DNA from 4 places in the Methylomonas sp. 2F7 genome. Region 4 is predicted to be linked to each of the others. Evidence: riboswitches for the same ligand, from Rfam matches in the RefSeq annotation. Region 4 holds a riboswitch; each other region holds the start of a gene.
What was found. Region 4 has a riboswitch for cyclic di-GMP ahead of ACR64Q_RS22260 (VPLPA-CTERM sorting domain-containing protein). Riboswitches for the same ligand answer to the same signal wherever they lie in the genome.
Positions count from the first base shown of each region.

Region 1: another riboswitch for cyclic di-GMP. It lies ahead of ACR64Q_RS12620 (hypothetical protein); the one in region 4 lies ahead of ACR64Q_RS22260 (VPLPA-CTERM sorting domain-containing protein).
Region 2: another riboswitch for cyclic di-GMP. It lies ahead of ACR64Q_RS03360 (hypothetical protein); the one in region 4 lies ahead of ACR64Q_RS22260 (VPLPA-CTERM sorting domain-containing protein).
Region 3: another riboswitch for cyclic di-GMP. It lies ahead of ACR64Q_RS02045 (hypothetical protein); the one in region 4 lies ahead of ACR64Q_RS22260 (VPLPA-CTERM sorting domain-containing protein).

Region 1 covers NZ_CP195203.1:2,845,478-2,853,559, reverse strand. Annotated here, with positions in the region: gene gspF (type II secretion system inner membrane protein GspF) at 1-697, shown strand, start outside; gene gspG (type II secretion system major pseudopilin GspG) at 793-1,224, shown strand; gene gspH (type II secretion system minor pseudopilin GspH) at 1,209-1,751, shown strand; gene gspI (type II secretion system minor pseudopilin GspI) at 1,748-2,122, shown strand; gene gspJ (type II secretion system minor pseudopilin GspJ) at 2,115-2,693, shown strand; gene gspK (type II secretion system minor pseudopilin GspK) at 2,690-3,625, shown strand; gene gspL (type II secretion system protein GspL) at 3,618-4,811, shown strand; gene gspM (type II secretion system protein GspM) at 4,792-5,307, shown strand; cyclic di-GMP riboswitch class I at 6,028-6,106, shown strand; gene ACR64Q_RS12620 (hypothetical protein) at 6,146-6,937, shown strand; gene ACR64Q_RS12615 (hypothetical protein) at 7,038-8,082, shown strand, end outside.
Region 2 covers NZ_CP195203.1:699,275-707,135, reverse strand. Annotated here, with positions in the region: gene ACR64Q_RS03375 (response regulator transcription factor) at 1-147, opposite strand, end outside; gene ACR64Q_RS03370 (ATP-binding protein) at 125-1,498, opposite strand; gene ACR64Q_RS03365 (hypothetical protein) at 1,788-2,063, opposite strand; cyclic di-GMP riboswitch class I at 2,441-2,521, shown strand; gene ACR64Q_RS03360 (hypothetical protein) at 2,615-3,595, shown strand; gene ACR64Q_RS03355 (hypothetical protein) at 3,695-4,465, shown strand; gene ACR64Q_RS03350 (tetratricopeptide repeat-containing sulfotransferase family protein) at 4,664-6,319, opposite strand; gene radA (DNA repair protein RadA) at 6,356-7,723, opposite strand; gene ACR64Q_RS03340 (type IIL restriction-modification enzyme MmeI) at 7,826-7,861, opposite strand, start outside.
Region 3 covers NZ_CP195203.1:424,628-432,709, reverse strand. Annotated here, with positions in the region: gene ubiH (2-octaprenyl-6-methoxyphenyl hydroxylase) at 1-1,097, shown strand, start outside; gene ACR64Q_RS02070 (hypothetical protein) at 1,119-1,325, opposite strand; gene ACR64Q_RS02065 (hypothetical protein) at 1,661-2,170, opposite strand; gene ACR64Q_RS02060 (cohesin domain-containing protein) at 2,315-2,896, opposite strand; gene ACR64Q_RS02055 (hypothetical protein) at 3,014-4,804, opposite strand; gene ACR64Q_RS02050 (hypothetical protein) at 4,804-5,664, opposite strand; gene ACR64Q_RS02045 (hypothetical protein) at 5,734-6,510, opposite strand; cyclic di-GMP riboswitch class I at 6,583-6,661, opposite strand; gene ACR64Q_RS02040 (TonB-dependent siderophore receptor) at 6,740-8,082, opposite strand, start outside.
Region 4 covers NZ_CP195203.1:4,935,017-4,943,098, forward strand. Annotated here, with positions in the region: gene ACR64Q_RS22250 (cytochrome-c peroxidase) at 1-560, opposite strand, end outside; gene ACR64Q_RS22255 (hypothetical protein) at 778-1,614, opposite strand; gene ACR64Q_RS22260 (VPLPA-CTERM sorting domain-containing protein) at 1,810-2,559, opposite strand; cyclic di-GMP riboswitch class I at 3,005-3,079, opposite strand; gene lpxC (UDP-3-O-acyl-N-acetylglucosamine deacetylase) at 3,501-4,427, opposite strand; gene ftsZ (cell division protein FtsZ) at 4,536-5,696, opposite strand; gene ftsA (cell division protein FtsA) at 5,720-6,946, opposite strand; gene ACR64Q_RS22280 (cell division protein FtsQ/DivIB) at 6,967-7,710, opposite strand; gene ACR64Q_RS22285 (D-alanine--D-alanine ligase) at 7,697-8,082, opposite strand, start outside.

The sequences.
Region 1 (8,082 bases), 2.1 Mb from region 4:
GGTGTTGTTGTCGTCGGTGTCCGTATTGGTGGTCATAGGCCTGTTGGCTTACGTGGTGCCGGAAATTACTGGCGTGTTCGACAAGATGGGCCACGAGCTGCCGGCTATTACCCAGGCCTTAATTAGTTGCAGCGATTTTTTGCAGAGCAACGGCTTGCTGTTGCTGATCATAGCGGTGGGCTTGTCTGTGGCGGCGAAGCTGATTTTGCGCAGGGAGCGGCCGCGCATGCTGTTTCACCGTTGGCTATTGACCATGCCGATTACCGCCCGCTTTTCCAAGGGCTTAAACACTGCCCGCTTTACCCGCACGTTGGCGATTTTGACCAATAGCGGCGTCGAGCTGCTGGAAGCCTTAAAAATCTCCAGTCAGGTGTTGTCCAACAATGCCATGCAGCAAGCAGTCGCACACACTGCGATCCGCGTCCGCGAAGGGCAGAGTTTGAACAAGGCGCTAGAAGCCAGCGGTTTCTTCCCGCCGGTGACGATACATTTGGTCGCCAGCGGCGAAGCCAGTGGGCAATTGCCGCGTATGCTGGAAAGCGCCGCCGACGATCAGGAGCGCGATATTCAGGCGCTCACCGAATTGACCATGGGTTTATTCGAGCCGGCTCTGATTTTGTTCATGGGCCTGGTGGTGCTGACCATAGTGCTGGCGATTCTGTTACCGATATTTGAAATGAACCAATTGATTAGATAGCGTTTTGTCATACGCCTGTCACGTTGGCTTTCTAATCTTCTCCCAGTTGTCCCGTATGCCGGGGCGTGCTTAAACCAATACGATTTTAAACCGCTATGAGCAATAAAAAACAGCAAGGCTTTACCCTGATCGAAGTGATGATTGTGGTCGTGATTTTGGGCATTTTGGCGTCCATCGTCGTGCCGAAAATCATGGGCAGGCCGGACGAAGCCCGTGCCACCCGCACTTTGCAAGACATCAGAGCCATCAGCGCCGCGCTGGATCTGTATCGCCTGGATAACTTCAGCTATCCGACTACCGATCAAGGCCTGGAAGCCTTGGTACACAAGCCGGCCAATCTGCCGCAAGGCGCGCGTTGGAAGCAGGGCGGCTATCTCGATCAACTGCCGGTCGATGCCTGGGGCAAACCGTATTTTTACATGCAGCCCGGCGCGCACGGCGAATTTGATTTGTATTCCTTCGGGGCCGACGGCGTGGAAGGCGGCAGCGAAGCCGGCGCGGACATCACCAATTGGGCGCAAAAATAACTCAGCTTAAGGGCTTAAACATTCGTGGCTTTACGCTGATCGAGCTATTGATTGCGATGGTCCTGATCGGCGTGATGAGCAGCATGGCGATGCTGGCGATGGGCAATGCCGATCACAGCAAGCAGCAACAATTGGAAGTTGAGCGGCTGGCAAAATTGCTGGAGCTGGCTGAGCAGGAAGCGATGATACGCGGCGAAAGTATAGGTCTGGAGTTGGTCGGTCAAGGGTATAGGTTTCTATCGCCGACCCAAGGCAAGTGGCGGCCGGAGAATACTGATGCGGTCTTCAGACAGCGGGATTTGCCAGCCGGTATGACCTTGGCGTTGACCCTGGACGAAAAGCCGGTGTACCTGACTAAGCACTTTGGCAGCAAGGTGCATCCCGAGCCGCAGATTGTATTTACCCCGGACGGGGCCGCCGATGCGTTCCAAATTGCGTTGGATTTAGCAAAAAGCGATCTCCGGTTTTGGCTGAGCAATACGGCGGACGAGGGCTTAGCGGTTGCCAGTGTCGCCATCAAGCCATGAAATATTCCGGTAACGGCGGCTTCACGCTGTTGGAAGTGCTGATTGCTTTGGCTCTGTTAGCCATTCTGATGGCCGGCTTGATCAAAATTACCGCTGATAACACCAAGAATCTTTGGTATCTGGAAAACAAAACGATAGCCGCGACGATAGCCGCGAACCATGCGGTGCAATTGCGCCTGGCTACCGAAAAACCGGAAAACCAGGATGGCTGGGACACGATGGCAGGCCGGCGTTGGTATTGGCAGGCCAAGCGTGGCGTGACGCCGAGTGTCGGCGGCACGGTCTGGGATTATCGGATAGAAGTGTTTCTGGAAGGCGACAAGTCGCCTTATGCCGGATTGCTTAGTTATGTTCCGACCGGCCATGAATAATAGCGCCAGTCGCGGCTTCACCTTGCTGGAAATCCTGATCGCGATGGCCGTGTTCGCGATCATGGCGGCCATGGCTTACGCCGGCTTGAGCGCGGTGTTGGATGCCAGAGCGGGCACGGAAAAACGCTCGGACAGCATCGCCGCGTTGCAGCAAACCCTGTATTTGTTGAACGAAGATCTGGCTCAAGCCTTGCCGCGCCAGGTGCGGGACGAATTCGGCAGCGAACAGCCGGTGTTTTCCGGCGGTAATGGCGAGGACTTGCTGACCTTGACGCGCAGTGTGCCGGAATGGTCGGCGTTGGCGATGCACAGTCAATTGCAACGTATCAGTTATCGTCTGGAAAACGGCAGCTTGTATCGGCAGGTCTGGACCGTGTTGGATCGTACCCAGCAGACGCAATTTCGCCGGAAAAAATTGCTGAACGTCGCGGCGCTTGATTTGCGGTTTTACGGCAGCGACTGGACTACGCATTGGCCGGCCGGTGGTACCGGATTGCCCAGAGCGGTGGAAGCGAATTTTAACGTGGCCGGCTTGGGTGACATTCAGCGGCTGTTTCTGGTGCGGGAATGAGGTCGCTACATCAGGCGCAATCCGGGATCGCGTTGATCACCGTCATGTTGATACTGGCTATCGCTACCGTTGCCGTGGTGTCGATGTCCAGCGCGCGGCAGTTGGATATTCGCCGCACCGAAAATCAGCTGCGTAGCGCGCAAGCCTGGGAATACGTGTACGGCTTGGAAAGTTGGGCCATCGGCCGGCTGGCTGCCGACGCCACGGCCGGTAAAGTAGATGGTTTGGCTGGAGATTGGTCCATACCGTTGGCAAGGACAAACGTCGTCGGCGGCACGATGCAAGCACAGATTGAGGATTTGCAGGGCCGGATTAATCTGAACAACGTATTGGTGGAGGGCAAAATTTCCAAGGACGATATCAAGCGCCTGGAACGCTTGCTGGCCATTCTAAAACTGAAAACCGAGCTGGTGCAGGCGATTGCCGATTGGGTTGATGCGGATATGGATGTCAGCTATCCGCACGGCGCGGAAGACGAAACCTACACCCGCCAAAAGCCGGCTTACCGCGCCGCTAACCGGCAATTTGCCGATGTCAGCGAGTTGCTGTTGGTGCAGGGCATGACGCGCGAGACCTATCTGAAATTGCTGCCTTATGTCTACGCGGTGGAGGGTTACGCGCCGCTGAATGTCAATACCGCCAGCGCTACGGTGTTGCGTTGCTTGGCGGACGACATCAGCGCCGATCAGGCGGAATCCATGTTCAGAGCCCGAGGCAAGCCTTTTGCAAAAGTCGCCGAATTTTTAAAGGATGAAACGGTTGCCGACGCCGGCATCGGTAAATATGGCTTGGGTGTCAGTTCGCAAAACTTTTTATTACAAGGGCAAATCGATATGGGCAAAACCCATTTGCAGTTTGAGTCGCAATTGCAGCGCGATAATGGTGGCGCGCAAGTGGTGAAGCGCCAGCGCCAGGGCTTGGCGCATGGCTGAAAAACTGCTGGTCAGATTAGGTGCCGAATCTGCCGATAAACTGGAATGGTTGAATCTTGCCGTGCCTGATAGTCGGCCGACATCAGGCACGATGGCCGAGTTGGCAGCGGCTGCGCAGGGTAAGTCTGTACTGCTGTTATTGCCGGCCGCTTCAGTATTGTTGCTGGAGATCGAGCTGGCGGTTAAAACCACCGCGCAACTGAAAAAAGCCTTGCCGTTTGCGTTGGAAGACCTACTGGCCGAGGACGTGGAAAATTATCATCTGGTTTGGTTAAAGCAGGACCGGGATAAACTCGCCGTGGCGGCGATTACGCACGACACATTAGCGGCGCGGCTTACTCCGTTTCGCGAAGCCGGTTTAGAGCTGGCAGCTGCGTATCCGGAAACCTTATGCCTGCCGTATCGGCCTGGACAAACGACTTTGTTGCTCGAAGAAAGCAACGCAATTTTGCGCAGCGCTGCCTATTTGGGCGGCGGCGTGGATGCGCAATTTCTGCCGCAACTGCTGGAAAAAGCCTGTGCCGAAGGTGCCGATTTCCAGACTTTACTGATATGCAAACACAGCGAAGACACCCAGCTGCCGGATGGTTTGGCAAATAACGGTTTGGAAACAGTCATAGCCAAGCCTTTGCAATTCATGGCGAGCTCAGTCGAGTCATTGCCAGCCGAGCTGAATTTGTTGAGCGGTGCGTATGCCGTCAGTCATCGTCCAAAAGGCCGCTGGCAACAGTGGCTGCCGGCGGCCATCATTTTGGCTGCGGCCTTGGCGGTGCAGAGCTACGCTTTACTACATACCTATTGGCAACAACAAGCCGAACTAAGCGAGTTGGAAGCGAAAAGCCAAGAGCTGTTCAAACAAACTTTTCCCGATGTGAAACGCATCGTCAATGTCAAAGCTCAGGCCGAGCAACAGCTGGCGCAGCTCAGAAAACAACAGGCTTTTGCCGGTAGCGGCTTCATGCGCTTGATCTACCGTTCCGGATTGGTGTTGAAAGACGCGCCGGCCGTACACTTGAAAAAGCTCAATTTCCTGAACGGCGGTTTGCAGTTACATCTGCTTGCCGACGACATCGGCCAACTGGAGCAATTCAAACAGCAGTTGCAAATCAGCATGCAGGTGAAAATTCAATCCGCCGACAGCGGCGCAAACGGCGTGGAGGCGCAACTTGAGATTCGCGAAAAATGATTTAGCGCAGCGTTTTGCCGAATTAACGCCCAGAGAGCGAGTACTGGCGCTGGGTGGTGTGCTGGTCGTGCTGATGTATGGCGCTTACCTGCTGTTTTACCAACCAATTGCTGAACAAAGCCGCTTGCTGACCCTAAAAATCCAGGCGCAACAGCAAATCTATACCTACTTAGAACAAGTCGGTAACGAAGTGGCGGCTTTGCGGCAACAGGCTACGGTTGATGCACCGGCATTGGAAGGCGCTAATCAATCGCCGATGGCGGTAGTCGATTTCAGCAGCCAGCAGCTGGAGATAAAACCGGCGATCAAACACCTGTCGCCGGAAGGCGAGGATAAAGTCAGCGTCTGGCTGGAACATCTGGCCTTCGACCGACTGATGTCCTGGCTGGCGATTCTGGAAACCAAACACCGCTTGCAAGTGCTGCAAATCGATGTCGAAAAACCGGCCGATGCTGATGGCATCGTCAATGCCAAGGTCTTACTGGGTGTTGTTTAGTCTGCTCAGGTATCGTCGCTCCCTCGCAGGCGGGAGCCCAGTTGCCGCAGCTGATTTGCTGCGCGGTCCCAAGGCGTCCAGTTTCCCCTGAATGCCGAGTCCAGAATTCATTGATAGCTTAAAACTTGCCTTCCATGGCACTGGATGCCCGCTCTTGTGCCCTGTGGGTATCCCGGCGGGCATCACGGACTTCTTGGGTTTAGCTGAAGTAGCTCAATAGTCAGGATACGCCTTGCCGTCCACAGCTCACGACAATTCATACCTGGACCACGTCCCACTGCTATTAAGTTAAGAGCGGATGGTTCTATCTCCCCTCATCCCAACCTTCTCCTGGAGGGAGAAGGGGCTTCTTCCTTCGCTCAATGGCAGTGAGGCAATGCCCGCAAAAAGAATCTTAAATTTCATAGCTACCGCCCGCGCCCGATCATCCGCTGAATTTTCGTGTTAGCGGTCGGCTTTGTAATACAGATGTATTACATGTCACGTGAATTTAACAATGCTGTAACCGAAAAGCCGCTATTGCTCTGGAATAATCCGCGTCAAGTTGAAGGGTCGAGGATCGGCAGTTCAGCAAGGATTCAGGAGCAACTAGGGAACACGGACGGCACGGACAAGGAGCGGCTAAGGAAGAGGATAGGGAGGAGGCTAAGGGGGAAATGGTAGCGGGGGCAACAAAAGCGGCGCTGTCAGGATGTTAGATAGCGTCGAGTACGATCTAAAGCGTGTAAAAGCCAAACTCGTTGTGAAGCGGGGACGGAAAGTCACAGGTCTTGCAGGTCAAGACGGCTGGGCTGTCACCTTATGTCATTAATCGAAATTTAAACATGAGGTTTTAAAAATGAAATTGTCTAAAAAATTGTTGGCAGTTGCAGTATTGGCGGCGGCCGCTTCAGGCGCCGCGGAAGCGCGTATCCAAGCTATCGGTGATGCAACAGCAGACGGTAGCGAGTTTTTGTTCAACCTGGTTGACTACACAGCGAAAACTTCATTTACACTGGATTTGGGTATCACTGTTGAGCAATTTCTGGCTAACCCTAGCCAATCATTGTCTTTCTCACTGAGCGACAACAACTTTCAATCATTCGCTGCTGCTTACACTGCCGGCAACGACGTTGCTTGGGGAGTTTCTGGTGGTCATGGGATCCTGGCTGACCTGACTGACCTGCCTAAATTTGGTTTCTACACAACGTCAGTAGTTCCTTCTCCTGCCGTCATCGATAGCAATGCAGGCGACATTGGTAATACTATGAGTAAATGGAACGTTATGGTTGGTTCTGTTCAAACTCAAGATGCCAATTCTAACAATCTGAGCACCTTTAGAACTGTTGGCCAACAAGGTTATACAGCTGTTTACGGTAACGATTTCCAAACTGCTTTGCCATTTGCCGCCCAAGGTCAGTTAGGCAATGCTTTGGCGTTCGTTCATGAAAAAGTCAATGCCGACGATTTCGATACTGGAGAATTGGAAACTTTCCCAGGTACATGGAATTTTTCATTTAGCGGTAACGTGGGTTCTTTGACCTATACCGCTGCACCCGCTGCTGTGCCACTGCCTGCCGCAGTTTGGATGTTCGGCGCCGGCTTGATGGGCGTACTGCGCGCCACTCGTCGTAAATCATTGGCGGTTTAATCCCGCAAACGTCTTGAGCCGGCCGGATTCTGCTTTGCTGGTTCCCCCTTCATGAACGGGTCGGCTCAAACTTTAAATTCAATCAATTGAGAGATATACAATGAAAAAGCAATTATTGTCTGCTGCTATCGCAGTGGCTTCTCTGGCAGGTTTCTCGCAAGGTGCATCCGCACATGCGCCAAGCGTCACGCCGGATATCGAAATCTTTATGTCCGGCGCTAGCGCGCAAGACAAAGCCCTGGCGGCATTGTTTGTTAATTTGTGCGACGCCGGTACTTTGGATGTATTTAAAGACAACGGTACAGCGGGTTCCGAAGGTAAAAACCATAGTGCTTATTTCTGCACACTGAACTCTACTAACGTACCCGGCCTGACCGTCAACGGTGCTGCCGCAACCACGGCTAAAGTATTGTTCCACAAACGTTCTGCCGGCGGTTCTGCGCAAGGTGTTAACCCGCTGATCGACGGCGTGGCGATTGCTGCTATGCGTATTGACAACGGTAACTGCACCCAACAAGGCGCGACCAACACTTGGTTTTGCAACGCCAGCGGCGCTAACCTGACCAACGTGCTGTCCGATGCCGGTATTTCCGATGTCGAGCCAAAATTGTTCGTCGGTCCTAACAAACCTTCAAACGCTAGCGAAGTTGATCCAGTTAAAGCAGATGCCGCACTTAACGTGGTGCCAGCAGCGGCCTTGGTATTTGGTGTGCCGGTTTCCGATAACTTGTATGTGGCTTTGCAAAGAGCGCAAAACCTGCTGGCCGGTTTTGGCGGCAGCTGCGCACCTGGCGATTACACCGAAGCCTGTATGCCGAGCTTGAGCAAACAACAAGTGGCTGAATTGATCTCCGGTCAAATCAAAAGATGGTCCGAGTTTAAAGTAAACGGCACTGCCTTAACCAGCTTGACTGCCGGTTTGACTTACACCGATTCCGACGGCACTGTCAGAAACGTTACCCCTAACGATACCAAAGTGCATTTTTGCAAACGTATCGACGGTTCCGGTACCGGCGCGCAACAATACGTCAAATTCCTGAACAACCCTTGCAGTTCTGCCGGTTTGTCACCTGATTGGCCTGGTTCTCCATTGGCGGGCCCCGTGAAACATGAAGTTAGCGGTTCGGGTGATATGGAATTGTGCT
Region 2 (7,861 bases), 4.2 Mb from region 4:
TTCCGCCAGTTTCATTGCCGTATCGACATCATTGGCGACAGTCACTTGAAAATTGCGCTTTTCCAACGCCGGCTTCAGCACCGAACAAAAGGTGACGTCATCATCGACCAGCAATAAATTGGGCTTATCCATAGGTAATTGGTTCATGCATACTCTCCTTAGCTAATAGCGGCAAACTGATTTCGACGCAGGCGCCGCCCGACTCTAAATTACTGAACTGTATTTTACCGCCGAGCCGCTTGATAGTGGTATAAGTCAAAAACAAGCCAACCCCCATGCCTTGCTTATTGCTCTTGACCGGTTGATGCCCGGCAAACTCGATAAATTCAGCGGGCAAACCTGGACCGAAATCCCTGATTTTCAAGTTTAGTGTTTCTTCATCCCATTCCACATGAAACTCGATGCCCGCATCGACCGGCGATGCCTCAGCTGCGTTATTTAGAATATTGATGATAGAGTGAGTCACGGTACGTTCCGCAATCACGCGCGCATCCATATCCACATTCGGCGAAATAAATAGTTTCAGCCGGGTAGCGGCTTTATGCGTGCGCCACTGGCCCAATACTTCATCGATATACTCGCTCACCAGCATCACCTTGCCGGATTCCGCCCGCATCTCGCCGGCGGAGGCCGACATCACCGACAAGGCTTGTTTGCAGCGATCAATCTGCTGCTGAACAATCACCAGTTTCTGGTGCATATCCGGATAACGATGTTCCGACAACTCTTCCGCCATCTCATGCGTCAAAATGGCAATCGTCCCCAACGGTGTGCCCATATCGTGCGCGGCACTAGCCGCCAAGGTGCCCAGGGATACAACTCGTTCGTCGCGTAGCGCACTCTCGCGGGCATCCGCTAAATTTCGCTCACGTTCTTTCAAGGTTTTGGACAGTTCGACTACGAAAAAAGCTACCAAGCCGGCGCTAAACACAAAACCAAACCACATACCAAATACATGCAGATTGAAATACCGCCTGTCGTTCATCAAATGCATTTGCAGACTCATTTCCGGCGTCATCTCCGCCATTGCCGGATGCGCCATATGCGGCTCCACGGCCGGCAAGGGTACGTTGTAGGCAATCAGCACGGTATAGACGCAGGACGTAATGATTACCATATTCCAGGCATAAGCCTGCGGTAGCATGATAGCGGTAACAATTAAAGGTAAAAGAAACACCCAAATAATCGGGTTTGACGCGCCGCCAGTGAGATAAAGCAAATAGGCCAGCGCCAACACATCCATGCATATTTGCGAAAAAATCTCGTGCTCGGTTACTTCTTCCGGCGTTCTCAGTCGCAGCCAGGTGTATAGATTGAGTATGGAAATCGCAAAAATCGCCAGCCACAACTGATTTTGCGGCAAATTGATACCCAAACCGTTCACCGCGATAAATACCGCTACCGTGACGGCAAACAGCATCAAATTTCTAAGAATGTATAACCAACGCAGGTTTTCGCGAATGGAGATTTCGGCTTTGGGCAGAATGTGTGAAAGCATAGAAACAACACTAAATTGAAGAAAGCACCGCAGCGATATACTACCGCCGCTCGCTTAATAAGGTGGAAAGCCAACCAAACTTGGATGGCGGCCACCTGAGTATTCACAATCGATTTTTGGTAGCAAAACCTTAACCCCGTTTGCTCACCCGATATAAACCCCTACGCGCCTTGGCAAATACGGAATTAAGCTAGCCGCTTAAAAGATCGAAAGAAAATCTACGAGCTAATCTTTCCGGAGCAAACACAAAGGTCTGACGAATCATGCCCCTAAAAAATAGTGCGGCATATCACGCACCGGCCAAACGCCAGCCGCCGTTTTTATCCACCCATCTCATGCTCAGCCAATACCAGAACGTCATGGGCAGCATCATCGCAAACCATTCCCAATCGTCGATTAAAAATAATTTGGCAACCCAGCCGTTGCCATCGAAATAGAGTGGCCAAGGCACACAGTACAGAGTAAAAACAATACTACTCCAGATCAACAGTAACGCACCTTTGCGGGTTTCTATACTGGACAGGGCCAGGAACACCCACAACGGGATTTTATCGGTTTTTTGCATACATCTCTCCACTGAAAAATCTCATACCAACCCAATTAGCGGCGCAACAACCTAACAATAAATGACCAGAAAAGAAAGGAGTTCCTGATCTAATTCGCGAAAACAAACTGCCATATCCAGGCGAGACCATTCACCAACAATTAAACTGTGTTATATAAACCAAGCGCCTGAGCCATTTCCCAGAGCTTCGCCCGATACTCACTCAAGTCACCCTCGACAAAATAAGCCGTAATAGGCTGAAATTTATATATTTTATTAAGTTGGCCCATTATTCGCTTTTCCTAGTGAACTTGCTTCGTGGTTTGCTTTCCGAAAAGCGGTTAGTAGGTCTCTATCCCTGCCATGTCTGCCGCTGGCGTAATTAGCAAATCTCTGAAAGCAAGAATTGCCACACCCGTCGAGAGGCGGGGCCGGAAAGCCACGGTTCTTAAAAATAACAAGAAAGCCGGGTTGCTAGATGTCGTGGATGAGAGCCGTTCGATTTTTAACGAAGCGGCTAATCACTAAGGACATTTTAATTCTGCGCGTACTACTTTCTTTCGAGGGAAATAATGAAAAATTTTGCAAAAATAATAGCTGCATCAACTACTCTGGTGGCGTCTTTAGCCGTATCTCCAACCGTATTCGCTCATAACAGCTACAACCTGGGCGGGTATGGAGACATCAGCCCTACCGGAGGCACTGGCGGACTTCCAGGCGGCACTTCCGGCGGCAATGCCATTGCCCAAACCCTGGCCGGCAACCAAGCCGTTTGGACGAACGGTCCCATTACACCATGGCTGGATTCCTCCACGACCTTGCCATCCATAGGCTATTTGGGATTGCACAATAGGACCACTACACGCATAGTCGAGACCGGCAACTATTGTGGCGGCACCACAACAGCGGATTGTGTCGGCACGGCAAACACCAATACCAATAGCCTGTTAAGACAGGTTTACAACTACAACCACAACGCAGCCAACGCCGGCAATCAGTTACCTACCGATGTTCAGTTTGCGGTTGGCGCCAACTCCTGGCAGGCCGGCGTTTCTGCCGCTAATACCGGCTTGGATTTCGCCAATGTGCATACCAGCACTGGAAGCGGCAATCCGGAAGCTAATTTGCTGACAACCGGTCCGCTGTATTTGAACATTACCTTAGCAGACGATTTGAGCGACATCGCTCTCGGTTCTCAGAAATTGGCATTTTCCGTGTATGGCGGTTGGGCGCAAGGCCCAGGCTTGACTGGATTGACATTACTGACGACGCAATTGGCAGTCAATGCCGGCGACAGCCTGGGTGTCAGTTTAGCTTTGCAAGGTTATCAGTTTAATGGTGCGGGAACAGGTGGCGAATACACCATCGCCATTGGTGACCAAAGCGCAGCCGGCGGCAAATACAAGCTGACACTGACTACCAACGAAGTGGCGCAATATGCCAACAATATCGTGGTCGCGTCTGTGCCTGTTCCAGGCGCAGTCTGGCTGTTCGGCAGCGCCATGGCCGGCTTGATCGGTTTCGGTCGCCGCAAACAACCACTAGCGGCTTAATTGCCAAGCGGGATTGCCACCAGACAACGGCAATCCCCTCGCCAAGCATTGTTTAACGAAAGGCTTCCTCTCATTTATTTCATTCGATAGAGATCCAAAATGACTGCAAACTCACCCTTTAAAAAACTAGTATTAGCGGGCGCCATGGGCGCGCTGATGTCAGTCAGCGGCTTGGCTAGCGCTCACGTAACCTACAATTTGGCTGCCGGCGATACCTTCCCGCCGGACGGTTCCGCCACGGGCCCATGGTCTGATGGCGATCCAGGCTATATTGGCAATTTGCCCGCCACCTGGGTCGCGATGATCCACAACGACGGCGGCGTAGCGAACTCGCAAACCGCCAGCGGCCACGGCATAGGCATGGGCGCCAAAGCTTATAAAGATGGCGCGACTAACTGGGGGCATACCGCCGATTACGGTTTGTTTGAATTGCATGCCGACGCGGAAGTGACTATCACCGTATCGTCGGACGGCTCCAATCTGCGTCCGGCTTTTGGTTTGTGGAGCGGCTGGGATACCGCGGGCAGCAGCAGTCGCCATCAAAGCTACCTGAACAACGGCGCACTAAATCCAATGGCTGCCAGCCCACTGGGCACAACACTGGCTTTGGTTGACGCAAGCGCCTGGACCTTCGCGGCCACTCAAGGCACCACCGCTACCGCGACGCTGACCCGCTTCCTGACCGCCGGTAATTACACGCTGATTTTGGGCGGTTACGACGGCACGGTAGGCGGGGCCAATCTGGCCTATACCGCCACCATCTCCGCTGCTGCGTCACCGGTACCCGTACCGGGCGCGGTTTGGCTGTTCGGTAGCGCGATGGCGGGCTTAGTCGGTTTCGGCAAACGCAAAACGGCAGAAAACGTCTGACGCGTTTCTATGTAACTTAAAGCTGATTTTAACCTGATGTCCTTGAAGACCCGTGTTATTGAGGGCCGGGTTAATCAGTAAAAAATCAGTTCGGTTTCGGTCAAGGACGACCGGGGGCACGGAAGCTCCATTTTTACATCCGCTCTATCCAAGTCTGCTTAACCCAAAAGCTTAACCTACCCTTCCCATTCGCTTCATTCATGCGTAACCGAACGCATCGATATACGGCGCCAAGATCGGCAAAACCGGTTCGTAAAAACTTTCATAGTGCTGCCAACGTGCAACCGAGCGCGAATAAATCGGTTGAGAAACAGCAGCAAAACTCGGCGTGGCAATGTAACGGCCTTTAGCCTTTTCATGAAACGCGCTCACTTCGGCCACCCATTCCAAATCCAATAACGCAAACACCCGGCGAAAACTGTTTTCGAAATCGTTGACGGTATCCTCGTAACGCAATTCCATATAACGCGGCTGAATCATCGGCTTCATGTAAAGCCACAGCGCCATCACGGCGGCATATTGCTTGGCCACACCTTCCCAGCTCAGCAAATTGACTGCCACGCTAGACGGCTTAAACACTTGCTGGAAACAACTGAGACAGACATCGCGCGGATCGCGCAGAGCAAAGATAATCCTGGCCTCCGGAAATAGGCAGCTAATCAGGCCTATATCGATACTATTCAGCGCCACTTTGTCGATGAAGCGTTTATTCAAGGCATCCGCGCCATATTCCTCGCTAACCCGTCGCCAATAGTAAGCGCGCAATTTTCGGACGTCGTCCAAACCAAGCTGGCGGAGAGCAGCTGGAATGTCCTCTCGAAAACCGCTCAACCTTTGCAGCTCTTGAATCAAACCATGAATCAGATCATTTTCATCGGAGGTAAACACCTGGGGATGCGCCGCCAGCACTTGCTCGGTCAGCGTGGTGCCGGAGCGCAGAAAGCCCAGCAAAAAAGTCGGTACCGGCAAACTATCGGCAAAGTCGCTTAGCGCCCATCGATGCAGTAAAGCACTATCAAAGCCTTGCTTATTACGTAGAATCGCGCGAAAAACCTGTCCGGCATCAAGCGAGCTGACTTCAGGTAATTGCTTATACAAAGCCTTTGCTTGTTGGCAAGCCGCAAACGATGCCTCGTATTCTTCCAGCTTATCCAGCACCCCTACTAACTCCTGCAAGGCGCGTGCGGTCTGCTGCATATTGCGATTGGCGGCTACCACATTCTGAAAGCGCTGTTTGGCTTCCGGCAAACGGTTTAAATGCGCTTCCAGCACAGCCAACATGTTATTGCAGGCCGGATCGTCGGGACGTAGTTCGCAGACCTTACTGGCAAAAGGCAAGGCTTCTTCGAATCGATTAACCCGCGTCAAATACAGTGCCCGGTTATTCAGCGCCGCCGGATTTTCAGGTTCCAGCTTAACCGCCAGTTCGGTCAGTTTCAGCGCGGTATCCAGATCGCCCCAGTGATGCAATTGCTCGGCCAGCTCCAGAATAAAACGGATATTGCGGGTTTGCTGGGCGTCAATTTCCAGTTGGCGGGCGGCCTGTTGCAGATAGGCCAAGCCCTCACGACGCTGCTGCTGCCAGCACAATGCCTGCCCCAAACCGGCCAGCGCTTCCGCATGATTGGGCTGGATCGCCAAGACTTGCCGAAACCCATGCAGCGTACCCACCATATCGCGCCGCGCCACGGCCTGCCAGGCTTGCGTTAACGCATCGTTCACGCTGGGTTGAACCGGCCTTGCGGCGGCTTCGGCCTGCTTCAGGCAACAGGCTTTATATTTTTTGCCGCTGCCGCATGGACACGGATCGTTGCGGCCAAATTTACCGTTGCCGGCTGCTGTTGTATTTTTCATATCGTTCCCTGACGAGGCATAGATTATTGGCGGCAATTATAAATCCGCCAGCACTGCCAACGCTTCTTGAATATTGCTGACCGCATGTATTTGCAAGTTCTTCACCGCATCCTTGGGTTTATTGCTTTTGGGGATGATCGCTCGCTTGAAGCCGTGCTTGGCCGCTTCGTTGAGCCGGGCGTGACCATTGGCCACCGGGCGAATTTCGCCGTTTAAACCCACCTCACCAAAAAACACCGTGTCGTAAGGAATGATGCGATCACGCAGACTGGACACCACGCCTATCATGATCGCCAAGTCGCTGCTGGTTTCCGTGACTTTAATGCCGCCGACTACGTTGGCGTATATCTCGTCATTACCAGTAAAAACGCCGCCGTGGCGGGACAACACCGCCAGCAACATGGCCAGCCGGTTCTGGTCCAAACCCACCGCCAGCCGGCGCGGATTGCCGTACTGGCTTTCGGTGACCAGGGCCTGAATCTCCACGAGCAACGGGCGGGTGCCTTCCCACAGCACGGTCACCACGCTGCCGGGCGACGGCTTTTCCGCGCGGGATAAGAACATTGCCGACGGGTTTTTCACTTCCTTCAAGCCGCTGCTTTCCATCGCGAAAAAGCCCAACTCTCCGACGCTGCCGAAGCGGTTCTTGTCGGCACGCAACACTCTAAAGCGCGAGTCGTCGGTGGACGACAACACTACCTGGGCATCGACGATGTGGCTCAAGGTCATCGGCCCGGCTAATGATTGATCCTTGGTGACGTGGCCGACCATGAAAAATGACACGCCGGTACGCTTGGCGTATTGCGTCAGATAACTGGCAGACTCGCGCACCTGCGACACCGAACCCGGCGCCGAATCGGAATCGGCCGTGTACATCACCTGAATCGAATCGATGATCACCACCTTGGGCTGCTCCTCGTCCAAGACTTGGCAAATCTGCTGTACCGAGGTTTCGGCCAACATTTTGATGCCGGCAGTGTTCAATTGCAGACGATGGGCGCGCTCGGCGATCTGTTGCAGCGATTCCTCGCCAGACACATACAACACCGGCAGTTGCTGGGCAATATGACCGATGGCTTGCAGCAGGATGGTACTCTTGCCGGCACCCGGTGCGCCGCCGATCAACACCACGCTGCCGGTAACGATGCCGCCGCCCAGCACCCGGTCGAACTCGGCCAGGCCGGTGGAAATCCGTTCGGCCTGGGCCAGATTGACTTCCGACAACAAACGCACTTCGCTGCGGCTGCCGGCATAGCCGGAGTTATCGCGCGCGCTTTTACCGCTACCCAGCTTCACTTCCTTGATGCTGTTCCAGGCCCCGCATTGATTGCATTGTCCGGACCAGCCGGGAAAATCGGCGCCGCATTCGGTGCAGACGTAGGCGGATTTGGTTTTTTTAGCCATAACGATATTTGATTTCTGGTTGATAAACGTCGCAACAGGCGGTTAGGCTTTCATACTCAAAAAGCCTTTTGTCTGTTGTGTCATTTAAGGCGAAGCCGACAATCACACAATGCACGACAGCCTTGCCTTTCGCCTCAT
Region 3 (8,082 bases), 4.5 Mb from region 4:
AACTACGCCATTCGCCAGCCGGCGACCGCGCGCTGGCGTTGGCGGCCGGTACCGTGGAACTACTCAACGACTTGGGCGCTTGGCGCGGCGTGGCCGATAAAGCCACTGCCATCAAACATATTCACGTCTCGGATCGCGGCCATTTTGGGAAAACCCGGCTAGCCGCTGAAGATCAGGGCGTGGAAGCCTTGGGTTATGTGATCGTCGCCCGCGACATCGAACAGCACATGGCCGACCTGGTCGAGAAAACCGACACGGTTTGCTTGTATCAAACCCGAGTCGCCGGCTTGATGTCTGGCCGCGACGCGGTCAATGTCAGCTTGAAACAGCACGACGGCAGTTCCTTAAACGTCAGCGCGCAGTTGCTGATCGGTGCGGACGGCGGCAATTCCACGGTCCGCAAGCTGCTGGAAATTCCGCAGCAAGTCACCGAATACGGCCAGACCGCGCTGGTCACCACCGTGCAATCGGCGCTGCCGCATCGCAACATCGCCTTCGAACGTTTCACCGAATTCGGTCCGTTGGCTTTGCTGCCGGTGGCCGGCAAACAATCGGCCGTGGTATGGACGCGCACGCACGAGCAAGCCGAAACCCTGATTAACGTCAGCGACCGGGAATTTCTTGCCGAGTTGCAAAACTGCTTCGGCTACCGCTTGGGCGAACTAAAACTGGCCGCACCGCGCCGGGCGTTTCCGTTAAGCCTGATCCGCGCCGAGAGCATGGTCTCCGGCCGCACCGTCATTATCGGCAACGCCGTACATCAATTGCATCCAGTCGCCGGCCAAGGTTTTAACCTGGGGATACGCGATGTGGCCTTACTCGCGGAAATGTTGATCGATCAACAAGAGCAGCATGGCGATTTGGGCGATGCCCGCCTGCTGAAAAACTACAGCCGGCAACGCCAACAAGACCACGGTAAAACCATCGGTTTTACCAACAGCGTGGTGAAGCTGTTCTCCAACGACAACCTACCGCTGGCCGCCGTCCGCAACGCCGGACTGACTTTGCTGGACCACTTGCCGTTTGCCAAACAATTGCTGACGCGGCACGCGATGGGTTTGGCGGGGCGGCAGCCTAAGATCGGCGAACGCAAATAAATCCAACTCGCGCAGCCTCACTCAAAGAAACTTAGCCAAATCGCCGCCATCAGACTGGCTAAAGTCAAAGCAGCGCAGATCACTCGGGCAACGGGCCATGGACGTGCCGCCGTCCATACCAACAGCGTCCAATATGCCGCGGCCGGCAGCAAAAAGCTCAGCAAAATCATCATTAACGACCGCTCCGGCGCACAAGCTTCGTTGCAGATTAATGTCCACTGCTTCCACAAGCCGACGCCCAAAGCGACTGCGAGAATGACGCCTGCCAGGTGCAATAGCCATCTGAAACTGATTTAAACCTCCCGGAACAAAATGTCGCGCTTGATGCCAACGTGGAGCGCGGCTCTCGAATTTCGTGCGAATCGTAGCCTTAGGTCACGTTGCCGCGGAAGCGGTTATGTGACATTTCAATACTCGCTTTTGGATATGACAGGAAATGCTAACGCGCACCCTGATCTACCGGACTATTTTCTTATATCAAGCATACCCATCAGCGCTGTGATCACCGGACTTGCCCAACAACCGGTTCAGATTGTGATTCGCGTTGCTTACACAATCTAACCTTATTCGTTGGCGCCTCTCCAAAATCGCCACCATGGCCGCCTGTGAACAGGCACGGCGACTGTGTTGAACCATGACTCAATAGGGAGAAGGAGTTCAAGATGCTTCTTAAGCGCGGAATTCAGATGCCTGATCCAGATCTCGCTTTCCTTAGCGTCTAAGAATACTAGTAGCTTCTCGGTAAGCGGATCTTTCTGGTAGTGAAAGACCGCGTTTCGAAACAGTCGCAAGGCGTGCACCATTTCCTCATTAGAGAGAAGTTTCTCGACTTCTACTGATTTGTGATCAAGAGCGCGATAGCCTTCGATCACAACGTACAGAAGCGCGTACCAAATCTGTAGTCGCATAAACGCTGAATGAGCCTCGGCAAAAGCAGCGAGGTCATCTGGAAGTCTTTTCGTCGTTGTTTGGCGTGAACTTTCTGGTAGCGGTGCTGAGACAACTTGCTTAATGCTGTCAGCTATGCACCAGTGCTTGTGCAGTGCGACGAGTTCTTTACTCGGATTGGGCATGAGGCGCCTAACAAGTGGTTATAAAGTTTCCGTATATCACCCAAGCCCACGCTTAGCAACAAGCCCGCATGAAGTGCGTCTAAATCTAGGCTATTCACCGAATTGTCTCCCGGATTACGCTTCGCTTCATCCCGGCTACATTAGCTAAACCCTACGCCGCCTCAAAACCACCCACAACCCACCAACCATCGGCCAAAACATACTCGGCAACGGCACGGCGGCGACAGCGTTGATAGTAAGCGGCGCTAAGTTTGCCGACAAGCCATCACCCCCGGCATCCGCCAAACCGTTAATCAGTAAATCGAGCTGACTGCTACCACCGCTCAGTACATTGAAACGAATAATCGCCAATGTAAAGCTATCGGCTTGCAGGGTTTGTAAATCCGCCGCGTCGTCCAAGGACGACTCGAACAGGTTCAGCACGCCGGGCGCAAGCAAATCGGCGGCGACACTGTTTCCACCCAAATCAAACACATCCAACTCGTCACCCAGAAGCGGGTCGCCGAAAGCCACGCCGGCAAACACCAAATGCGTCGGATCGAACTGAATATTGAAATCATACGTTCCTAACGCAGCGTCGCCCAAGCCGGAAATGCTCAGGCCGATTTCAATGGCGTCGGCGGTTTGGCTAAGCGGCGTGAAATGTAAATCAATGGCAGCATCGGCGACACCGCTGGCCGCGTATAAAACTATGCCGGCGAGGCTGGCTTTGAGTTGTTTCATCATTGTTGTTAATCCTATTTTCGGCATCCTGGTTTCCCGCGTGCGCGGGAATGACAATATATGTTCGGTTCGTATAATCGGCTGGGGGTATCGATTGCTGACCGATTGGCACCGGTCTGGTTACACAGCACAGCGCGACCGCGTACAAAGTAAGGTAAGCTTGCGCAAATCCAAAACATTGATCACGCCGTTTTTGTCCAAATCGCGCGGATCGTTTACGCCGAAAGCCGGTTTGTTGCGGGCAGCAATGACCACGTTCAAATCCAGTTGATCGACATCGCGGTCGCCGTCCAGATCGCCTTTTACCGTGATGTTCTCGCAGCTATCCGGTAGATGATTCAAATTAGTATCGCCGCTGAGCCGGTTTTGAATATCCAGCACATCCGATTTGGCGTTGTTATTACAGTCTGGGAACACGTTCAGGTAATACACATCCTGCTCGCCGTGGTAGGTGGCGGTGTAGGCGATGTGTGCGCCGTTGGCGTCGGAGACTAACTGGGTGTAATCACCCATTTTGTCGCTTTGTCGCTCTTCGCCGTTCACGATGTTATACGGCAGATGCGTATTGAACACGGGCGTGACCGCCTGGTTTTTGCTCCAGGTTGCGCCGCCATCCCAGGAGTAGGCGTAGTAAAGCTGGGAATAGCGATACGGCGCGCTGCCGCTGCCGTTACGGGTGTCGTACCACACCGCGTCGATGCGGGAATTGGCCGCGACACTCAGCATCGGAAACCATTGATAAGCCGTGGCGCCGGGTCGGTCGTCATTCACGCGTACCGGTGCCGACCAAGTGGCGCCGCCGTCTCTGCTGCGCACGAAATGTATATCCTGCGGATCGTCGCCCGCTTGCCAAGTGTAGGGCGTGACATGCGCCAGCAAGTAAATATTGCCGCGCAATGGCCCGGCAGAACGGTCGGCAGCGATTTGCACATCACCGTCGCCGCCCAACGGATTGGGTAACTGCAAACTCGGCGACAGGAACATCATGCTGTGGCCGCCCATATCGACTTTTTGCGCGGTAAAGGTGGGTGAAGCTGCGGGGTCTTTGGCATCAACCGATTTCAGGAAATAGTGCCCGCTACGCACTATGCCTAAGGCATTGACGGACAAAATCGTTTCATCGACGCCAAATAAATAAACCTCGCCGTCCGGGCCGATGGCCAGCCGGCCAAAACCGAAGTTTGCCACCGGCAACGCCGCATCCGGCTCCTGGTAACTCAAACCACCATCCGTGGAACGGCTGAAATATTTTGGTACATAGTTAGGGTCGGGGTTACTGTCGGCCGGCCGCCGCCAGGTGCTGTAAATATGCCCGTCGCTGGGACCCCCGGTTTTATCGATGGCCAGCCAGTTCTTGTCGCCTTTAAACTGATACACCGGCTCCGACCAGGTCACGCCGCCGTCGCTGGATTTAAACACCGACGTGCTATCCGATATCGCCAGGGACTGGTAATAAAAATTCCCCTGGCCATCAACCTCCAACACCGGATCGGTGCGGGTTTGCAGCGGCAAGGCCGGCAGCATGCCGGTACCCCAACTGACGCCGCCGTCGAAGCTATTGGCATAGCCGCCGTGTTTGACGGCAGTGGGCGGCGAGTCGAACTTACGCCAGCCCACAACGATATTGGCGGGATTCAGCGGATTCAAGGCCAGCGTCGGTTCGTTGCCTTTGTCACCGACAATGTTTTGGCCGCCGGCATCGACATTGACCTGATGACTACGATACTGTCCAAAGCTTATTACCGGGGAAGGCCCTGCCTGCGCGGCTGTCGTCAATGTCAAACCGATGCCTAGGCCTGCCGCGATTTTTATCAGCCTGACGTTACGAAAAGACGGTGTGCGCCGTTCGCCAGGCTCGGAGCACACAGCAGTTCGCGGCCGAGTCAATCCTGCAACTTCATCCTGTTTCATTACACCATCTCTCTTTTAGAACGACCATTCAGAACCAGTCCAGCCAAGCCACTGGCAAATAGCCATACCGTCATCGGCACCGGTACGGCCGCCGGCGTTTCTCCCGACACCACCGTGGTTTGAAAGCTGAAGGTGCCGATACGGGTATCGCGCAAACGGGCGTCGCGAGCGCCCAGATGATCGAAGCCCCACCCTAAACCCAGATTGCCGTTGAGACTTAAAGTATCCCCGACTATTGCGGTGGTGACATCAAACAGCTCAAAACCGCCCGCATCGAAACCTATATGATTAGTAATCACCCAACCGGAACGCCCGGGCGTAGCCGCTTCAAGAGCAGGATCGTATTCCAAGGTCATGTCGCCCAACAACACTCTATTGGTTGGTGGCTCGACGTCCACTCTAAACCGCATGACGCCGCCCAGACCGATACTACCGCTGGCAGTGCCGAATAAATTGCCGGGCTCGAACGCGAAATTAGTATTTCTGTTCTGCCGCCCGCCCGGATTAACTATCGGACTCAACCCGTTGACACTAAATTGCAGCCCGGTCGCCGGAATTTCATCGGATACCAGATCGTATAAATCCGGAGCATTGCCGTCCCGCAACTGTACAAAGGTTTTTGATGCGGCCGAAGCATCGTAAAACTCTTCCAGATAAATAGAAGGCCGGCAGCAAATCGGAAAGTCGGCGGTGGGTGTGTCCGGATAGTCATTCACATCGACGCTGGCGATTAGCACATCGCGGTTTAGGTTAAGGACCAGCGCACCGCCGTTTACTGTCGCGGCGTGGGCTTGGCTGATCGACAATACACTGAAAACGGCTAATAGCCAGGCAGATGATCTAAGGTTATTGATTTTCATAATGTAGCTCGTATTGCGGAAGTTCTTGGCCCTGGGCAAAACAAACATTCGCCCAGGGAACTTTAGGGTCTAAGCCGCGACAGAGGCTTTTTTGCGACTTGCACCCAGCAAGCCCAGCAGACCGCTGCCGAACATCCACACGGCCGCAGGCACCGGCACAGCGGACGGCGCCAGGCTAAAGGTACCGACCACGGCATTGGTATTGGCACCAACCAAACCGGCCCACAAACCGGTCCATTGCAAATCGCCGCTCAGCAGTAATTCGCCATTGCTGTTCAGCGACTCGGCGACGTTGGTCAGCTTCAAGAAATTTTGGTAGCCGAAACCGGTATCAAAGGTTTTTATATTCCAGGTGCTCCCGGTTTTTACCAGGCTAAAGTCGTAGGGCGTCAAAATGCCGCTGCCGCCTTGGCTGGTCAACAACCAGGCGCCGTTCAGACCGATTTGACCGATCGAGGTGTTGCCGGCGTCCATCGTTGTGGCTTGTTCGGTACGGCCATAGGGACCGGCAGCCGGATAGCTGTTGGTCGTGGTGTTGCTGTTAACCGCAAACGACATCGCTGTGCTAGCGGTTGCCGATAGCGCCGTTCCGCCGTTGGTTGCGCCGGTAATGCCGAGTAAGTTATCGCTGGCGCCCCAATGTTTCGCGACAATCCAGCCATTCGGATACCCGCTGCCGACATTGACAGATGCCGCCGCAAAAGCGGCATTGTTGATGGTGATGGTGGCATCGCCGCTAACTTGTGCAGCGCTCGCTGTTGCAGGCGCTAAAACGGCGGTCAATGCGCTGAAGGCTAACAGGCCGGCGCTTGCCAGTTGAGTGCGGTTGTAGTGCAAGATTGTCATTTTTTATTCCTTAATAAATTACGGTTAAAGTTAATCTGCAAATCGCCAGCCCGAATTTAGGGCATTTAACTTGCAGGTAACCCGGCTGTCTTAATCTCCAAGACCCGTGGCTTTCCGGCTCCGTCTCGCGGCGGATGTGGCATGTTTGTCGCGGTCCTTACGACATCACTCTAAGTCCCTGAGTGAGGTGCTCCTGAAAAACTCCTGTGGCAAATAGATAACGACGGCATCAATACTTGATCGAAAGACTCAGGAATCCCGCGCGGCCGGGCGCGGGCGCCACCCGGCCCTCGAAATAGCCGTAGGGCTGAAAATAATCCTCATCGCTGAGATTCTTGACGGTGGCCGCCCATTTGAAACGCCCGGTTTCGTAAGCTAACGCCGCGTCGAAGCTGTGGTAGCCGGCGGTTTTGAAGCGGTTGTCGTCGGACAAATACGCCCCGGCACGGGCATAAACGCCGAAACCCAAGCTAAAGCCTTGCAGCGCATCCTGCTGAAAACGGTAATGCGCCCAGAGCCGCCCGGCATCCTCCGGGACTTGGGCTAAGCGAGTGCCGGCAGCCACCCCGGCTTCGTCGTCCATGAACTGGGCGTCGGTATGCGCATAGTTCGCCAGCACGCTGAAGCCCTCGACCGGTTGCCAGAGCAAATCCATTTCAACACCGCGCGAGCGTTGCTGCCCTGCGGCGACCGAACGCCGCTGAAAATCGCTGCTGTCGGTAACCGCGACCTGGCTGCGCTCGATTTGATACAGCGCCAATTGGCCGCTGAATTGGTTCGCAACATTGAATTTCAGGCCGGTTTCCAGATGGTTGGATAATTCCGGTGCCGGCCTATCGACAAAATTCACAAAGGGTTGACCGCGCATGCCTTCGCTGTAGGAAACAAACCAGGAAACCTCGTCGTTCAGATCAATCACGCCACCGAGTCGCGGCAGCCATTTCAGCGTATCGGTTTTAGCGTGTACCCCGGTTTGCGCATTATTAAAATCGATGCCAACCTTGCCCAGCCTGACACCGGACAGCCAATGCAAACGCCGGTAGAGCGTGCTTTGCCACTGGAGGTAAGCGCCGTAAGTGATGTTTTCGATGAACTGATTTTCCAGGCCCGGCCCCGGCACAGCATAAGGGGTGTCAAATATCGGCGCCCGCAGATCGACCGTACCGACACCCAAACCCAAGGGGCCAAAATCGCCCTCGATAAAGCCTGCATCGCGCAAGCGACTGTAATCCGCGCCCAGCAACAGATTGTTTTCGCTCGGACCCAGCTTGAAATTACCCTGCAAATTGCCCAGCACGCTGCGCTCTTGCTGTTGTTGAAACAATTCGGCATTGACCAATGCCCAGCTCGATGCCGGTAGCAAGGGCCGGTCCGCGATGAGGCCATCGCTGCCGAACAGAGTCTGAATTTTCTCGTCGAATTCCGAGTGCGCATAGCGCGCCTTCAGATTTAAGCGCCAGCTCCGATTGATGCTCCTTTCCAACGAGGCCCACACCGCATCGGCATTCGAATGACTATCGGGCAGATTGGCCGGCCCCAAGAACAGGTCGGGCCGGGTAGCAAAATCGCCGG
Region 4 (8,082 bases):
AATAGACTATCGGCGCTGCGGCTGCACGAGTCGTTAGGGGCGGTGTAGCGGTCTACTGCTCTGAAATCCCCGCCGAAAGTACCGGACGAACCGACTACATTGTCGGTGTCGTAGAGGATCGTGGAATGTTCCTGTAGTGGGTCTTCTCGTTGATGTAACGGGAAGTCGCCGGCGCTGAGGGTATGATTCGGTCCCAACGACGCACCAGTCATGGCATTGCTGAATTCTTGGTTGCTTAAAGGGCTGGATTGGCCGCCCGGTGCAAGCTGATTTTTTACCCTGCCGTCGGCGCCGGCGTGAAAGTGGCAAGATGCGCAGGCCATGCCGTCGCTGCCAACGTTAGTATCCCAGAATAGCGCCTTGCCCAAGACAATCGCGGCATTCTTGTTGACGACAATAGGGTCCGGGCCGTCCAATAATCCAGGGACGGGCGGAACGGGCAAATGCTTCAGGCTTATCGGCATCGGCCCTAGCGCCAATTCGAACGCGGCTGCATTGAAACTGAGCAGCGCAGTTCCGGCTAAGACAATCGCTAATAGGCTATGACGAAACAATGTCATGGTGAAACTCCACTGAGAAATGGTTAAGTGGCGAAAAAATACTGCCCAAACCGCTTACAACGGGCGGGCGTGAACGAAAAAAGGCCGATAAACCACAGCAAGTAATTTATCGGCCATCCTTATTCCTTTAGCGAAGTCTCTCGCCAAATTCCGTATTTACACGAACACAGGCTTAAGTCTTTTGGGTTTAAGCGCTTCCTTGTGTGTTGGTTAACGCTTAAGCGTTGCGTTTGCCTCGGCCTATGCCCAAAAAGCCGGCCAGCGCGCTACCGAACAACCAAACAGCCGAAGGCACGGGTACCGCGGCAGGTGGGGTGTATGTAGAGGCGGCCGCCGACGCGGAAATGTTCAAGGAGATACCGGCGCTGGAGCCGAGGACGTCTGCGCCGCCGACGAACACTGCATACCAGCCGGCCTGCAAATCGTTCAGCGTCAAGGTAGCGTATCTTTTGGTGTTGGCAAACGCAGGGTTACCGGTGACACCTGTCGAGCCGGATACGCCGGTTTCATAGAGGTCGTCGATACTGACATCGTGTGCACCGGAGTCGATGACGCCGCCGAACGAGTTAACGTAGTTTTTGCTGGAGGAACTGACGTAGCCCAGCGTTTCGACAATGCCGTCAGCGCCTGTTGCCCAGATGATGCCTGGATCTCCGGCTTGGCCGACCGAGTTGAATTTATGGATTTGGCCGGTTAGCTCTGCCGGTGTATCGACGCCGACCGTTTCGCCCGAATAAGCCACATTGGTTCTGAAGATTGAAAACGCCGGAAAGTTTGCAGCGGATGAGCGCGCGTCTACGGTCACGGATTGGGCTGATGAGCTTAGATAGAAGTTGGTAAATGCGCCTTGCATGCCCCAGCCATCGTTGGACAGAGCCGGATTGCCCGCGAAGCCCAGATTGCTGGAATTGAAACTGGGGTTTGAGATGCTAGTGCCCAACTCAAGGGTGTTATCGGCACCTGTCCAAGCCGCCGCGGCGGGTTGAGCGAAGGCAAAGGATAAGGCAGCGGAAGATAGGGTGATTTTGAAAATGTTTTGTAAATCGATGTTCATTTTTGAGTGTCTCCAATATCCACCACATCGCGGTTTACGATTGTGGTAGATTTAAGTTGCTGTTTAATCTGGATTCGTCTGAGGTGTTTCGGGCCTGGCAGCCAAAAGTGGACGATTCCAAAGTTTTAATATGCATTGCGAGGGGTAAGTCGATAGCTGATGTCGGTTTACCTACTCGCTCTTACTCCCTGTGGTTTATGCGGTGCGGCGTTTGCCGAATACGCCTAATCCCGCTAACGCAGAACCAAACAACCAAACGGCCCCTGGCACCGGTACTGCGCTAACGCCCTGTGCAGTTATGGTTAAAGGCAGGTTGGCTCCAGTGACGTAGTCGTTAGCGGTAAGGGTTATTTGATAGTCAAAATGATCCTGACCTGTGGTGCCAGTTACAGGGTTGAGGCCAGTTGCACCGGTAATCGTGTCGCCCTTATTGAAACCCAGCACGGCTTCTTCAATGGTGAGAGAGTAATCTCCAAAAGCAATAATGTAATTGCCTACGTCCAAAGCAGTCGCCAGATAGGAGTCTCGGCTCAACAAGCTGCCGTCGGCCCATCCGCCGGTATTGCCAGGTATGGTGTAGGCTGGACTGTCGTCGCCGCTGACTATTTCCGTAGTGAGTGAGACCGTATCCTGAAAAATGCGGAATTGGCTATCCGCCAGGGTTAGTTCGCCGTCGCCGTTGATATCGACATAGGCGCCGGGATGTGCGCCCCAGCCCGCTGCGTAGCCTTCATTCGCCAGCACATCGATGACAACATTGGCAGCCGATGACAACGAAAACGAATAGAAATCGATTGTGGTACCGGCGCCGTGAACCGGGTCGACGGTCTTATAGATGGTTCCGTTTACGACCTCGGCCTGTGCGCTGCTTAGGCCTAAAAGTGAAATGGCAAGTGTTGCAGCCACCTTTTTTAAGGTTTGGGCATTTCTAGTGTTAACAGACATAATTCAATTCCTTTAAATAGAGTAAGACGTAGATTTTTACCGGTAGTCTCTACCGGCGACATTCAAGGTTTCGTATTTCCCTTTACGAGTTGTTGTCTAACGCACATGTGCCCGCTGCCGCGATGCCAGGCTCTTACTGTTCGATCCTGTTCGTACGGTAAGGGCCTAGGGCTGGCCGTTTGACCAACGGCTTCCCGCGCAATTTGAACGGTCTTAAAACCACTAAGTATTTCAATATTCCCGGATTGATCATGCCGCGCTATGTTTGCGAGAGAAGCAGTCCAAAGAGTTTGAAATACCGGGCTAGTTTGCACAGTGTGTTAAACAATGGGTTCAGACCAATCAGGTGATATAACAAACTATTCCTGACCAGTGAGCGACTGCTAGGGGATAGTTGTCGTCGTTTCCATATCGACCCGCTAATCCCTTCTCTTGCCTGCTCAAAAGAGGTAGCTCGACTATCTGAATCAGATCCGCAGCTTTCCGGCCCCGCCTTGCGACGAGTGTGGCGACTTGTTGGCTGCGCCCAGAGGGTGCAGCATTAATAGCTAAGCAAAATATGCGCCAGAATAACGCTAAGTGTGGGTGGTCAGCTTTTTTGTATGAATATTTATATATAAAACAAGGGGATAAATGGTTTGCTTTGAGATGGTGGGGCTGCAATAAGCGTGGCTGTTTTCCGGGGCTCCAGCTGGCTTTAATACTAGGGGATGAGTTATTTCACGTATTTTGAGTTATATCCCTTACTTTTTGCAGGGATAGACTTTGCCATCGGGATGAGCAGATGAATTAGAGCCAGCCTAGAGAGTCGGCCATTTCTGAAAGGGCCATGGCTACTCATTTAGGGCAATATTAGCTGGAAAATTCTTTAAAAATTGGCTGGAAGGGACGGGGAGGCTTGGGCCTCCGCCGTTTATTCCGGGTATTTGGCGGGGTTGGTCTTAGCCGGTAGCTCTAGCCGAAGTTTGCGCGGAATGCATGAAGGATATGGGTGCTTCTTCGGCATTTTCGAAAGTCACCATTTCCCAGGCGTCTTTGTCGTTCATTAGACTTAGCAACAACTTGTTGTTCAGCGCGTGGCCGGATTTGAAGCCTTGATATTCGCCGATCAGGCTGTAGCCCAGCAAATATAAGTCGCCGATGGCATCGAGGATTTTGTGTTTCACAAATTCGTCGGCATAACGCAGACCGTCTTCGTTCAATACTTTGTCGTCGTCCACCACGATGGCGTTATCCAGGCTGCCGCCCAGCGCCAGATTGTTTTCACGCAAAAACTCGATGTCCTTCATAAAACCGAAAGTGCGGGCCCGGCTGACTTCCTTCACAAACGTAGTCGAAGAAAAGTCCATCACAGCGGTTTTTAGATGTTCGGAAAACGCCGGATGTTCGAAATCGATGGTAAAGGTGACTTTAAAGCCATCGAACGGTTCGAACGCGGCCCATTTATCGCCGTCTTCCACGCGGATTGCCCGTTTGATGCGGATGTATTGCTTGGGGACATCCTGCTCGACCACGCCAGCCGATTGCAACAGAAACACAAATGGTCCGGCGCTGCCATCCATAATCGGTACTTCGGCGGCGCTGACATCGACAATCGCGTTGTCTATGCCCAAGCCGGCCAAAGCCGACAGCAAATGTTCGACGGTGGACACCTTAACGCCGTCGCGGACCAAAGTCGTGGACAGCTTGGTTTCGCCAACATTTTCTGGGCGCGCGGCTATCATCACCGGAGTTTCCAAATCCACGCGGCGAAAACGGATGCCGGTATCGGGCTCGGAGGGGTGCAGGGTCAGATAGACCTTATCGCCGGTATGCAAACCGACGCCGGTGGCTCTGATGGTGTTTTTTAAAGTACGCTGTTTAATCATGAAATGCCGACAAATAGGTAAAACAAAGTCGGGGAGTCTATCACAGATTATGCGATAGCTCCCCCCGAACTTGGCTCAGCTGCCTCATAGACGTGCCGCAAGCGACCCTTAGTCTGCTTGGCGTCTCAAGAAGGCCGGTACGTCCAAGTAATCCAGGTCCACATCGTTTCTAGGTTGCGCGCCAAAGCGAGATTCCCGAGCCGATTCCTGTTTTTGCTGGCGGACGATGGTCGGTTTGTCCAATTGATCGTAATTGATCTCGCCGGCCGCGACTTTTTTCACCAAGCTGATTGGCGAAGCGGCTTGCTTGGCTTTTTCGCCCATGCCGGTGGCGACGACGGTGACCTTAATTTCCTGACCCATGGCTGGATTGACCGCCATACCGATTTTCATGTCGGCGTCTTCGGAAGCGAATGCATGCATGATGCTGCCGATTTCGTCGAACTCGTTCAAGCCCAAGTCGCCGTTGGAGGTAACGTTCACCAAAATACCGCGTGCGCCTTGCAGATTGTTGTCGTCCAACAAAGGGCAGGCAATGGCTTTTTCTGCTGCCAAACGCGCGCGGTTTTCGCCGCTGGCGACGCCAGTACCCATGATCGCGCTGCCCATATTGGACATCACGGTTTTGACGTCGGCGAAGTCGACGTTCATCAGGCCTGGGTGAGTAATCAGCTCGGTAATACCTTGCACCGCATCGCGCAATACGTCGTTAGCCGCTCGGAACGCTTCCACCAGCGATTTATTGTTGCCCAAAGTCGGCAGCAATTTTTGGTTTGGAATGATGATCAATGAATCGACCAGTTTTTCCAGTTCGCGCAAGCCGGCATCGGCCACGCCTTTTTTCTTGGAACCTTCAAAATCAAAAGGTTTGGATACGACGGCTACGGTCAGTACGCCCAGTTCTTTGGCTACTTCGGCAAATACCGCGATAGCACCAGTACCGGTACCGCCGCCCATGCCGGCAGTCAGGAATACCATGTCGGCGCCAGCAATTACTTCGCGGATGCGGTCGCGATTTTCTTCCGCTGCGGCTCTGCCTACTTCAGGACGAGTGCCTGCTCCCAGGCCCTTGGTTAGTTCTACACCCAGTTGCACAATGGACTCTACGCTCATTTCCCGCAGGGCTTGGGCATCGGTGTTGGCACAGATAAATTGCACGCCGTCGATACCATCTTCCACCATGTGATTAACCGCGTTGCCACCACCACCACCGACGCCGATGACCTTGATAACCGCGGTGCCGCTACTATCCAATAATTCATATTTCATTTTCACACCCTCCAGACAAAAAATTAAAAATTTCCTTGAAACCAGCTCTTGATTTTTGATAACAGATCCGCGCCATCATCGTTCATGCCTAACGCCCGGCCGTGATGATCCTTGCCATACAGCAACAAACCCACCGCGGTCGAATAAATCGGGTTTTCCGCTACATCGGTCAAGCCGGATACATGCAGCGGTACACCCATGCGAACCGGCATATGGAATATTTCCTCCGCCAACTCGACCAATCCTCTTACTTGCGAACTGCCTCCGGTAATTACCATGCCGGCCGCAATTAAATCTTCATACCCACTTCTTCTTAACTCTGCTTGTACCAGCAGCATTAATTCTTCGTAACGCGGCTCGACAATTTCCGCCAGGTTTTGCGCGGAGATCTTGCGCGGCTCACGGTCGCCGATGCTGGGGACCGCGATGGTTTGTTGCGGATCGGCCAATTGCGTCAACGCGCAAGCGTATTGGCGTTTGATTTCCTCCGCGTTTTTGGTCGGCGTCCTCAGCGCCACGGCGATGTCGTTGGTGACTTGATCGCCGGCGATGGGAATCACCGCTGTATGCTTGATCGCACCTTCCGAGAAAATCGCAATATCGGTGGTGCCGCCGCCGATGTCGATCAGACACACCCCCAAGTCTTTCTCGTCGTCGGTCAAAACCGCCGCGCAGGAAGCCAGTTGTTCCAACACGATGTCATCCACATCCAGTCCGCATTTGCGGATGCATTTGACGATGTTCTGTTCGGCGCTGACACTGCTGGTGACCATGTGCACCTTGGCTTCCAAACGAATGCCGGACATGCCGATCGGCTCTTTGATGCCTTCCTGTTGGTCGATCACAAACTCCTGCGGCAGGATGTGCAGGATCTTCTGATCGGCCGGAATCGCCACCGCCCGCGCCGAATCGATTACTCTATCGATGTCGTGTTGGGTGACTTCCTTTTCCTTGATCGCCACTATGCCGTGTGAATTCAGGCTTTTGATATGGCTGCCGGCGATACCGGCAAACACCGATTTGATCTGGCAACCCGCCATTAATTCGGCTTCCTCAATCGCCCGTTGGATGGAATGCACGGTCGATTCCAGATTGACCACGATGCCTTTTTTCAGGCCCTTGGACGGTGCGGTGCCGATACCGATCACTTCGATTTCGTCGCCACCTCGGTATTCACCGACGATGGCAGCGACTTTCGACGTGCCTATATCCAGCCCCACTAATAAATTTCGATCTGTCTTTTTGGCCATTGTTTATGCTCGGTAAGCGTTTAAATCAGGTTTTTGTTTTTTTCCACGATTGCTTTCCAATCGATGTTGGTGACTTCCGGTTTCCAGGTCACTGCAAAGCCGTTCGGGTATCGGGTATCCACGCTCGCTATCATGGCTAGCTGTTCCTCACCCAATAAATCCATGGTTCTTAGAAAGCGCTGCATATTTTCCAGCGGCGCCTTTCTGCCCAACTGCATTTCCATGCCGCTGGCTAACTTGATCCGCCAGGCTCGTCGTTCGTTGACGTGAAACTCGGCGAGCTGCATCGATTTATCCTTCAAGACGATGTAGACGCCTTTCATAATCTCCAACAGTTTCTTTTCCTGGCCGTCCGGGCCGGTAATCAGCGGTAAATTTTTAAATTCGTCGATATTGTCCGGTACCAGCAAATCGCCCTGTTTGTTCAGCAGTGCCGATTTGCCCCAGCGCACCACCGGCTTTTGCTCGGTAATTTTTATATGCACCGCATCCGGCCACACCCGCTTTACATCGACCTTATCCACCAAGGGCAGGGCTTTAATCGCTTGATGAATTGCATTCATGTCTGCCTGGTAATAGCCTTGTTTCATTTGCGGCGCCAACACTTCTTTCAGTCTGTCCTTGCTGGTGTATTGGAACGCGCCTTCAATCTTGACGTAGCGGATCGGCTTGCTGCTCAGCGCGCTGGCGCCGAATTGCTGCCAAGCCCACCAGCCGCCGCCGATCAACAGCGCGGTCATCAAGATCACACTAAACCGGCTCACCTGCACCTGCCATGCTGGTTTCCAAAATGCGCCAAACCAATTCTTCGAAACTAATCCCCACCGCCTTGGCCGCCATCGGCACTAGGCTGTGGTCGGTCATGCCGGGTACGGTATTCACTTCGATCAGTTGCGACCGGTCGTTAGCGTCGATAAATACATCGACACGCGCCCAGCCTTTCACGTCCAATGCCTGACAGGCTTGTACCGCCAAGGCTTGTAATTGTTGTTCGCGCTCCGCACTCAAGCCGCAGGGGCAGTGGTATTTCGTGGTGTTAGCTCGATACTTGGCATCGAAATCGTAAAAGGTATTCGGCGTTTCCAATCTGATTGCCGGCAGCGCTTCGCCGTCCAGCACGCCGACAGTGTATTCCT